Linked DNA regions of Siphonobacter curvatus. The main gene of each other region encodes a partner of the protein of the gene in region 2 in a complex. Links are inferred from orthologs where the notes say so. Each region holds a gene or a part of one and is shown on either strand. Other genes may lie near its edges.

Region 1 (5,379 bases), on a different replicon or contig from region 2:
AGTAACTGGCGAATTTGTTGCGGATGAAAATCGTCGCCCTGCGAGCTGGCTCGGGGTGGAATACTGATGATCAGTACCTCCGCCTGAAGTAAAGCCGCCAGATCGCCTACGGGTTCGGGATTGAAATTCAGAAGCACGGGCTGAATGCCTGCCTGCCTTAACACGGGCAGTTTTGCTTCTGAGGTGGTCGTTCCGATCACCGTATGCCCTTGTTCGGCCAGTGCTTTGCCCAGCGGTAAGCCCAGCCAGCCGCAACCCAGAATACTAACGTTCATTGCTTTAGACGTAAAATTTTTTCCAGCGAATATAGGCTTCTACTTCTTCGGGGACCATATACCGAATGGTTCGTTCGGCCTTGATTTGTGCCCGGATAAAGGTAGCCGAAATATCCAGCAGGGGCGATTCCACAAGCCGGACGTTGGGATGATCTACCAGATCGCTCGGCTCAGCATTGGGCCGGGGATAGACGTACAGACCAAATTCACTTAGAATTCGCTCGTGTTCTTTCCAGTTTGGAAACTGGCCCAGGTTATCGCCGCCAATGATGAGTCGAAAGGAATGCTGGGGAAACTTCTCCTGTAGCTTCAGCAGGGTATCGATGGTATAACTCGGACGCGGCATGGTAAACTCCACATCACTGACTTTGAACTTGGAATTGTTCTGGATGGCCAGCGAAACCAGTTTGTAGCGATCTTCCTCGTGTAGCAGTTGCTTATTCTTTTTGAAAGGATTCTGGGGAGAAACCACAAACCAAACCTGATCCAGATCGGTCGTCTCAGCCATAACGTTTGCTACAATCAAATGGCCGATATGAATGGGATTAAACGAACCGAAAAAGAGACCAATGTTCATGTTGTTATTAGTTTTAGGGGATCGTTGTTGGTTGTTCGTTGATTGTTACTGAGCAAATTACCAACAACTATTAACAAACAACTACCAACTAAATACTTACTCTTCCGCCTGATCCAGCCACGATTTCGGTAACTCCTTGGTGGCCCGGGCTCCGAGTGTGCGGATTTTTTCGGCTGTACGAATCAGATTGCCCTTGCCTTCATGGAGTTTCTTGACGGCCTCGTCGTAAGCGGATTGCGACGATTTCAGCGTATCACCTACTTTTTGTAAGTCGCGAATAAAGCCTTCAAATTTGTCGTACAGTTCGCCGCTCAAGCGGGCAATTTCCAGTGAATTCTTACTCTGCTTTTCGAATTTCCAGAGACTCGATACCGTACGCAAGGTAGCCAGTAAGGTGGTAGGGCTGACCAGTACGATCCGCCGTTCCCAGGCAAAGTTAAACAGCTCGTTATCCGACTGAATGGCCAGACTAAACGCTGGCTCAATCGGCATAAAGAGCAAGACAAAATCGGGAGAAATCAGGCCCTGAGCCGTTTCGTAACGTTTCTCAGACAGAATCCGGATGTGGCTGCGGACAGAAGTCAGGTGAGCCGAGAGGTACTTATGCCGCTCGGTTTCGTCGTCGCAGCCAATGCAGCGTTCGTAGGCTACCAGTGAAACTTTGGCATCCACGATCAGATGCTTGTTGTCGGGTAAACAGATGACTACATCGGGCCGGATGATGCTGTTATCCACATTTTGGGTCAGTACCTGCGTCAGGTATTCTTTCCCTTTCACCAGACCCGAACGTTCCAGTACTTTTTCCAGAATCACTTCGCCCCAATTCCCCTGCTGTTTCGTATCGCCCTTGAGGGCTTTGGCGAGGTTATCGGCATCCTGACTGAGCCGCTGGCTTAAGTCGTGTAGTTTGCGTACTTCGGCGAGCAAACTGACCTTATCCCGCAGTTCTTCCTTGTAGCTTTCTTCAATCTTGCGTTCGAATGCCTGAATCTTCTCGCCCAGTGGATGAAGAATCTGATGTAGATTGACCTGATTCTGCTCCGTAAAGCGACGCGATTTTTCTTCGAGCAAGTCGTTGGCCAAGAGCCGAAATTGGGCGGAGAGTTCTTCCTGTTGGAAGTGAAGTTTATCTTCCAAATTGCGGTAATCGGCTTCCAGAGCCGCCAGCTGACGGTTCAGATCCAGCGTACCACCGCGTTCTTTTTCCAGAGCCGTTCGGAGCTGAGCGTTCTCGTCACGGACGGTTTTCAGCGAAGCTTCCGCCACCCGTACCTGCGAACTACTCTGCCCTTTGGCAACCAGCCACGCGGCCACGGCTCCAATCACCAGCCCGAGAAAAAGAAAGAGGAAATCGCTCAAGAATCAGCCGATTAAAAACTTAATTCAAATGGGGTTTCAGGATGTTCGACACCCGAACATCTGCTTCCTGCTGTAATAAAGGGAACGCCTTAACCAACTCCGTTGGAGTCGCTGGCTGGCGATCTTCAACGATTTCTGTAATCGTAGTAAAAGGCAAACGATCGAGTAACTGCTTCATAAAAACAGCCTGATCTTCGGGTATATCAATTGTAATTTTCATGACTTTACGCTTCACATTTAATGTTTGATGGGCCTAAGGTTTGATCGCACTTCAAGGCTAACCTTGAGTTAGGTTTAAGGTTCGAATTCATTTGAAGTTTGATAGTAACCCACCCATTCCAAACGTATGAAACCTTAAACCCCTATCAATCAGTTCACAAAAACTCAAACTTTAAACCCTCAAAACTTTTCAAACCCTAGATACCGATCAACTTACAACCAGCAACTAAAAATCTAAACGGCTCCTTCTTTCAAACGTTCAGCGTTTTCAGCGATCCGAAGCTGTTCGATAAAATCGCCAATGTCTCCATCCATCACCGAAGGAAGGTTATGCACGGTATAGCCGATACGGTGATCCGTCACGCGGGATTGTGGATAATTGTATGTCCGGATTTTATCGGAACGGTCACCGGAGCCTACCATGCTTTTACGGGCACCCGAAATCTCAGCCTGTTGTTTAGCCAGTTCCATTTCGTAAAGCCGTGAACGCAGTACCGTCATGGCTTTCTCAAAGTTCTTGATCTGCGAACGTTCGTCCTGGCATTGTACGACCAGACCCGTGGGCAAGTGCGTGACCCGAACGGCTGAATACGTGGTGTTTACGGACTGTCCACCGGCACCCGACGAACAGAAGGTATCCTTCCGAATGTCGTTCATGTTGATCTGTACGTCCACTTCTTCCGCTTCGGGCAGTACCGCTACCGATGCGGCTGACGTGTGAATACGGCCCTGCGTTTCGGTGGCAGGTACGCGTTGCACGCGGTGTACGCCCGATTCGAATTTAAGTTTTCCGTATACGTCTTCCCCCTGTACCGAAACGATGATTTCCTTGAAACCACCCGAGCTACCTTCGGTTTGGTCCATAATCTGGAACTGCCAGCCCTGATTCTGGGCAAAACGTTGGTACATCCGGAATATATCACCGGCAAAAATGGCCGCTTCGTCGCCACCCGTACCCCCGCGAACTTCGAGGATGATGTTCCGGCTGTCGTTGGGATCTTTCGGAATCAGTAGTTCTTTCAGCTCCTGTTCGAGTACTTCCTGATTGGGCTCGAGTTCGTCGAGTTCCATCTTAGCCATTTCCCGAAACTCTTCGTCTTTTTCCGTCGTCAGTACTTCTTTAGCCGAGGCAATTTGTCCCAACAGCAATTGGTACTCTTCGTATTTTTTGACGATTTTTTCCAGGTCTTTGTACTCTTTACTCAGGGTTTTATATCGTTTCACATCGCTGGCCACTTCGGGCTGAACGATCTGCTGGGATACTTCGTGGAAGCGTTCGCGTATGGCTTCTAATTGCTCAAGCATAAGGATACTATGAATAGGTTTTCCCTACTGACGGAAAACGTTGCTTTTAAACAAGGACAAATTTTCCACAAAGATAACTATAATAAGATGTACCAACCACAGAACCTAAAGCAAAGGCTTCGCGTTGAGTAAGATAAGTACTGCTGATTTTTAATTCTTTTTGAGAACTTCTTACATTTACTGCGTGAAATTCTTCAAAAGCATAGGAGTTTTTTGTTTGCTGGTACTGAGCGTGCATTCTGCTTGGGCCATCGATATTCCTTTGTTCGGAAAAACCCGAAAAGTCGTCATCAATGGGCAGGTGGTGCGGGTACGGCGAGCAAACGTCATTTTGAAGGTGAGTCCAGACGTACGGATCACCGCTTTTAATACACCTTGGGGTCGTCGACAATTTGACAAGCTGAGCGAATTCATCAATTTACCCTTCTTACGGGCGGATCGCGTCTTTGCTCCTCCTTCATATCTTCGAGTGCTTACTCCGGCCCCGAACGAAGGCCCCGACTTTACCTCTTTTTCCACGCCGGCTCTTTCAAAGAAATTTCCCCAGCTGGCTGCCCGTTAACGAAGCACACCGATTATGAAACGAGTAGCAAGTGTACTTGTGGTAAGTACGCTCCTGGTTACGTCCTGCGAATTCAAACGCCTGGATACTGCTAAAATGCAGCAGGAAATACAAAATCAGAAGATTAAGCACGTGACCAGTGCTCAGGTTTCTACCTTGGCTACTGAGCAGGGGGATGCCATAGGCCGGGTTATTGATCGTCAACCCATCCGGGCTTTATCGACCAAAGCTTTGGTGGATTCGCTCGCTCAGGCGTATGGAGCCCGTATTGAATTTGTACCGGTTGCTCAGTGGAATCAGCCTCGCTTTGATGCCAAGACGAAAGAAGTCTTCGCGGCATATCGGTACAATGCCGAAAAACAATTGCCGCAGGAAAATAACATCCAGAAAATTGGCGATGGCAGCGAATGGCTGTATACGATTCCTGTGGTTATGACGCCGGAATTGACGACAGCAATTAACCGAAAGCAGCTTCCTACCCTTCAACCGCAAAAAGAAAAGGAATTGCTGGGTTTGTGGGCCGTTCATTTAAGCCGAAAAGAAATTGTCCGCCGAATTGACCCAAAAACGCTGGAAAAAGGTAAATTGTAAGACCTTGCATCGCCTCTACCTGAAAAAACGTTTCTACTGCTGGAAACGTTTTTTTGATACCAAAACGGCATTATTATAGCTTATCCTTCATGGAAAATCATTCTGATAAAAACATCCGCAACAGTACGTCGATGATTCGCTTACCGATGTTACTGGCGGCTACGCTGGCCGGGGGTATCCTGATCGGAGCGACCTTTTTTGGGGGCCGCACCCGCTATTCCGGTGATCTGGTACGCAACCTCAATAAGTTCCGGGAAGTACTAACCTGGATTGATAACGCGTACGTCGATTCGGTAAATACAGACACGTTGGTAGACTATTCGCTGGAAAAGATGATGACGCACCTGGACCCCCACAGCGTCTATATTCCCAAGAAAGAGGTAGCGGCGGCCAAAGCCCAGCTTGAATCGGGTTTTGACGGTATTGGTGTGGAGTTCAATATTTTTAACGATACAGTTTTTGTGATCAATGCCATTCCCGGCGGACCAGCA
Region 2 (5,240 bases):
GACAATCACGTCGATTATGCCGGTGGAATCGAAGCTGCTCTTACGAAAGCGAACGCGTACCTGAAAGAAACCGGAAGAGACCTGCAAATTGAAATTGAAGTACGCAATCTGGCGGAACTAGACGAAGTATTACGAGTCGGTGAAACGCAGTCACTCCACCGCATTATGCTCGATAATTTTGGCTTTGATGACATGCGGGAAGCCGTTCGCCGCGTGAATAAAAAATACCCTACGGAAGCCTCGGGTGGCATCAATGAACAAACCATCCGTACCTACGCCGAATGTGGCGTTGATTTCGTATCGGTGGGTGCCCTAACCCATCAGGTAAAGAGTTTAGACCTTAGTTTAAAGGCCTGGTAACAACGAGAAAATAAGTTGAGTTTGGTGTTTTGGGTTTAGGGTTTTGAATCAAAGATCATTTATTCAAAACCCTAAACTCCAAACCCTAAACTCCAAACCCAAAGAAATTTATGCCTGCTGTATTCCCCATGAGCACTGAAGAGGAAGTCAAACGTATTGGCTACATCAGTCGCTCTGTACCCAAAAATGTTGATTTAAAGGCCGAAATTCTTCGCATGAAAAAGGAGAAGAATGCGGTTATTCTGGCTCACTACTACGTAGATGGCGAAATTCAGGATCTGGCCGATTTTGTAGGCGATAGTCTGGGTTTAGCTCAGGCAGCCGAACAGACCACGGCGGATATGATCGTCTTTTGCGGCGTTCACTTCATGGGCGAAACCGCTAAAATCCTGAATCCAAACAAGAAGGTAGTCATTCCGGATTTCAATGCGGGTTGTTCGCTGGCCGATTCTGCTCCGAAAGAAGATTTTGCGGCATTTAAAGCTCAGCATCCGGAGGCAGTCGTAGTGAGCTATATCAATTGCACGGCGGACATTAAGGCGATGACGGACATTATCTGTACTTCATCAAATGCCTTGAAAGTCGTCGAATCGATCCCCGCAGATCGCCAGATCATCTTCGCTCCTGATGCCAACTTGGGTCGTTTCGTAGCCAAGAAAACGGGTCGGGATCTGATTTTATGGGATGGAGCCTGTATCGTTCACATTGATATTTCGCGGGAAAAATTGGCCAAACTACGGGCCGAACACCCGAATGCGTTGCTGGTAGCCCATCCCGAATGTAAAGAAGATATTTTGATGGAAGCCGATTACGTAGGCAGTACTACGGGTCTGCTGGCGTATGTGCAAACGTCCCCGAACAAAGAATTTATCGTAGCAACGGAAGCCGGAATTATGCACAAAATGAAGCTGGCTAATCCGGATAAGTTGATCATTCCGGCTCCGGCCAATGAACAGAATTTCTGTGCCTGCTCCGAATGTCCGTACATGAAGATGAATACCGTTGAAAAATTGTACAACTGCATGTACTACGAAATGCCGGAAATCCACGTTCCGGAAGAAACGCGGGTCAAAGCATTGAAAGCTGTAAAAGCGATGTTAGAAATTAGTAAGTAGATTTCGAGTTGATGGTTGTTGGTTGATAGTTGTTGGGTAGAACGTCTAGCAAAAACTATCCACTGACAACCATCAACCAATAACTTTATCTACCGTCCGATAGCGACTCTTCGTAGAATAGAATCGATTACTTGCAGACTGGTAATGCCGTCGGCTTCGGCTTCGTAGTTGAGCAATACGCGGTGATTCAGTACGTCGGGGGCTATTTCCTTGATATCTTCGGGTAATACATAATCCCGCTCGTTGAAATACGCCAGTACTTTGGCCCCGAGGTTCAAGGCGATGCTAGCCCGGGGTGAAGCTCCAAACTGGATGTATCGGGCTTCTTCTTTCAGACCGTATGTTAATGGACGACGCGTAGCGAATACCAGCTCAATGATGTAGTGTTCGAGCGTTTCAGAAATGGCAATCTGATTGATTTCCTTCCGAATCTCGAAAATTTCGTCCCGACTCAGAATCGGTTTTACTTCATAGACGGCCTCCATATTCGTCATCCGCCGCATGACTTCCAGTTCATCCGCCTTGTCCAGATAATCTACGAAGACTTTCATCATGAACCGGTCCACCTGAGCTTCGGGCAAGGGATAGGTTCCCTCCTGCTCAACTGGGTTTTGCGTCGCCATTACGAAAAAGGGCTTATCGAGTGGAAACGTCTGATCACCAATCGTTACCTGTTTTTCCTGCATGGCCTCTAGCAAGGCCGACTGAACCTTAGCCGGAGCCCGGTTTACCTCATCTGCCAAAATCAGATTGGCGAATACCGGTCCTTTCCGTACCCGGAAATCGTCCATTTTCCGGTCAAAAATCATAGTTCCGACCAAATCAGCGGGAAGCAGATCCGGCGTAAACTGAATTCGGTGGAAATCCAGATCCAATACTTTTGCCAGCGTATTGATTGTAAGGGTTTTTGCCAGACCCGGAACTCCTTCCAGTAAGACATGCCCTCCCGTAAATAAGCCAATCAGTAAACGATTGAGCAGCCGTTCCTGTCCAACTACGACTTTGCTCATTTCGGTAAACATCTGTTTGATTTTTCGGGCGTGCTGTAGATCAGCCATAATATGCATGTTACGGAAACCGAGCTAGCCGCTAGTTCCGGAAAAACAGTTTTTAGTTCATGAGTGGTCCGCTAGAACCAGGGATCGAAAATAGGGCGGAATCCGTAGAAGGACAATCTTCATTTATTATTTACGGGCCAGAATCATCCGATCCCGTCCTGAAAGATCCGTTCGGATCTCTACGTGGGCAAAGCCCGCTTCACTGAATTCTGCCGCCGTTTCCGGCCCCAGAGCCTGATTGATTTCAACGGCACAAAAGCCATTTTCCAACAAATGCGTGCTGGCATACTGAGCAATAGCCCGGTAAAAAATCAGAGGATCGTGGTCCGCTACAAACAAGGCCAGATGAGGCTCGTGATCGAGTACATGAGGAAGCATGATGGCGGCTTCAGCCTGTTTCACGTACGGCGGATTGGATACAATGGCGGTGTATCGTTGAGCCGGTAGGTCCTGAGTAATCAGGGCATTTTTTTGAATAAATTCGACAGTTACCCCCAGACGCTGGGCATTGTTTCGGGCAACGGTCAACGCTTCTTCTGAAACATCCAAAGCCGCTACGCGGGCATCCGGGCGTTCAGCAGCCAGGGTAACAGCAATGCAGCCGCTTCCGGTACCAATATCAAGTAAGTCAGGGATAGTCGTTCCTTTCAGTTCCTGTAGTACCCATTGTACCAATTCTTCGGTTTCGGGTCGGGGAATAAGTACGGCTGGAGTTACCTCGAATGTACGGCCGTAAAAATCAGCTTCTCCCAGCACGTATTGTACCGGTTCCTGATTTTTTAAACGTTCCAAGAGAGGCGTTACCTCAGCCAAATCCGTGGCTAATGGCGTATCAAGAATTACGGCCGTTCGACTGAGCCCATACCGCGTTTCCAGCACCAAATACGCGATGGATTTGGCTTCATTAGCATCGTATACGTTAGCAAGCGTTTCGGAAATGTGCCGAAAGAGTACTTGGGCAGTCATCATACTTACTCTTTCACTTCCTCGTAATCAATATAATCGCCGCCTTTATAACCTTCCTTCTGGGGCGGAGCATAATCAACATTTATTTTTCCTTCGCGTTGCCGATTCTGTGCTTTTTCCTGGCGGAACTCCCGCTCTACCCGGGAAAACTGATCTTTCAGAAACAGACGGAATACCCAGCGAACAATGCGGGGGAAAATAAAGCCAATGGCCATTACAACTAATAATATCTTGAATATCATAGGGTTCTAAAGCTTAATCACACAACACAGGAGCGTCCGGATTTGTTGCAAAGTTAAACAGCATTTCGAGTTGCGAGGCTGTTACCCGGTCCTCTGATAACGGAAGCTCGGGTATTTCCGTTCGATGCACCCAGCGTACCTGGCCAATATCGTGACCATCGGCCGTAATCTCACCACCAACGGTTTCACAGCGGATGAAAAACTTATACACATACCAGGGTTGTGGTGGATGGGGGTGCTGACGCTTGTCGAGTACGGCCAGCAAACGTACCGGCCGCACCACCAATCCCGTTTCCTCGTGCGTTTCCTTCACGGCTACTTCCGTGGGCGTATACCCTATGTCGGCCCAACCACCCGGCAGCGTCCAGCGGAGGCTGTCAATTTTCTCTTGCACCATCAGTACTTCCTCCGCTCCCCGAAAGATAACGGCCCGAATATCTACTTTGGGCGTTGGGTACTCGCCCGTACCACTGGCAAACAGGGGAGTAATTTTTTCGATGGGCTCATCCGTCAGCGTGTGAAGCAATTCTACGCTAATCTCCCGAATTTCTTCGAAACGTTCTAAATCGTAGGGATTGGGTGAATACGTCAAGCCCGCCTGAGCGAGAGCATTTAACCGTTTGGCGATTTCCAGAAGCTGACTCATGAAGGTCGATCAGTCGATGAATCACAAAAATAGCGGCTGGGTTCAAAAGACTTCACGTAAAATTTATAAACAACTCATCTACGATCCTAGTTTGTACTGTTACTTTTACCGCTTCTGTACAGTTACCACACCTGTTTGTCGCTAATTCATGCCTTTCTGCCGGCCCACGTTACTGTTTTCTTTGGGAGCTTACGGTCTAGCCATGCTGGTAGGGCTACTTTCCAGTACCGCCTGGGGTCAACTGGCCAAACCCTATACCTTGCAGGCCGAGGCCAGTGGACTTGTATCCGGAGCCAATCAATCGCCTTTTTGGCTCCGGGCTAATCAATATGGTTTAATCCCACTCGGCGCACCCGCGGGTCTTATTCGGGCGGGCCTTTCGGTTGATTTCGCTACGCCATTACCAGATTCTACCCGGCGTAATCGGCGGAAGCTGGATTGGGGTATGGGCGTTGAAGGAGCACTCGTCAGTAGTACGCAACAAAAATTTTTATTACCTGAAGCTTATCTGAAACTCCGTTACGGAAAGGTGGAACTCTGGGGAGGGCGTCGTCGGGAATTCATTGGTATTACGGATACTACGCTGACTTCAGGTTCAATGGCGTGGTCGGGTAATGCACTGCCCATTCCTAAGATTCAAATTGGTACGGCTGGATTCCTTCCGCTGAAATTTCTTCGCAATTTCGTTGCCCTACGCGGCACGCTGGCTCATGGCTGGTTTAATGTTCCGTATATTCAGGGAGCTTACCTACATTACAAATCATTACATGGCCGTTTCGGGAAACCTTCGGGCCGGGTGGCGGTGTACGTAGGAATCAATCACATGGTTCAATGGGGCGGCCATGCCGACTAT

What was found. Proteins that work in one complex are often made in the same cells at the same time.
Region 1: the proteins of prmC (region 2) and prfA are in contact, whole or in part, in a crystal structure (PDB 2B3T), measured with the Escherichia coli proteins. The link is inferred for Siphonobacter curvatus from one-to-one orthologs.

What each region holds. Positions count from the first base shown.
Region 1 is NZ_PTRA01000008.1:84,654-90,032, forward strand. What follows is about bases 1,701-4,629. They hold prfA (peptide chain release factor 1), read right to left. Parts: upstream 3,736-4,629; coding sequence 2,665-3,735; downstream 1,701-2,664. Other genes in these bases: C5O19_RS23965 (DNA recombination protein RmuC), read right to left, coding at 1,701-2,211; C5O19_RS23970 (hypothetical protein), read right to left, coding at 2,231-2,431; C5O19_RS25885 (hypothetical protein), read right to left, coding at 3,782-3,973; C5O19_RS23980 (hypothetical protein), read left to right, coding at 3,968-4,297; C5O19_RS23985 (hypothetical protein), read left to right, coding at 4,313-4,629. In the rest of the region: C5O19_RS23955 (NAD(P)H-binding protein), read right to left, coding at 1-275; nadD (nicotinate (nicotinamide) nucleotide adenylyltransferase), read right to left, coding at 280-852; more of C5O19_RS23965, read right to left, coding at 949-1,700; more of C5O19_RS23985, read left to right, coding at 4,630-4,888; C5O19_RS23990 (S41 family peptidase), read left to right, coding at 4,978-5,379. UniProt on the Escherichia coli protein: Peptide chain release factor 1 directs the termination of translation in response to the peptide chain termination codons UAG and UAA.
Region 2 is NZ_PTRA01000001.1:105,778-111,017, reverse strand. Bases 1,582-4,371 are described here. They hold prmC (peptide chain release factor N(5)-glutamine methyltransferase), read right to left. Parts: upstream 3,503-4,371; coding sequence 2,660-3,502; downstream 1,582-2,659. Other genes in these bases: C5O19_RS00410 (NUDIX hydrolase), read right to left, coding at 3,755-4,371; C5O19_RS00415 (DUF4834 domain-containing protein), read right to left, coding at 3,505-3,741; C5O19_RS00425 (AAA family ATPase), read right to left, coding at 1,582-2,533. In the rest of the region: nadC (carboxylating nicotinate-nucleotide diphosphorylase), read left to right, coding at 1-360; quinolinate synthase NadA, read left to right, coding at 471-1,475; more of C5O19_RS00425, read right to left, coding at 1,565-1,581; more of C5O19_RS00410, read right to left, coding at 4,372-4,387; C5O19_RS00405 (capsule assembly Wzi family protein), read left to right, coding at 4,536-5,240. UniProt on the Escherichia coli protein: Methylates the class 1 translation termination release factors RF1/PrfA and RF2/PrfB on the glutamine residue of the universally conserved GGQ motif, i.e. on 'Gln-235' in RF1 and on 'Gln-252' in RF2.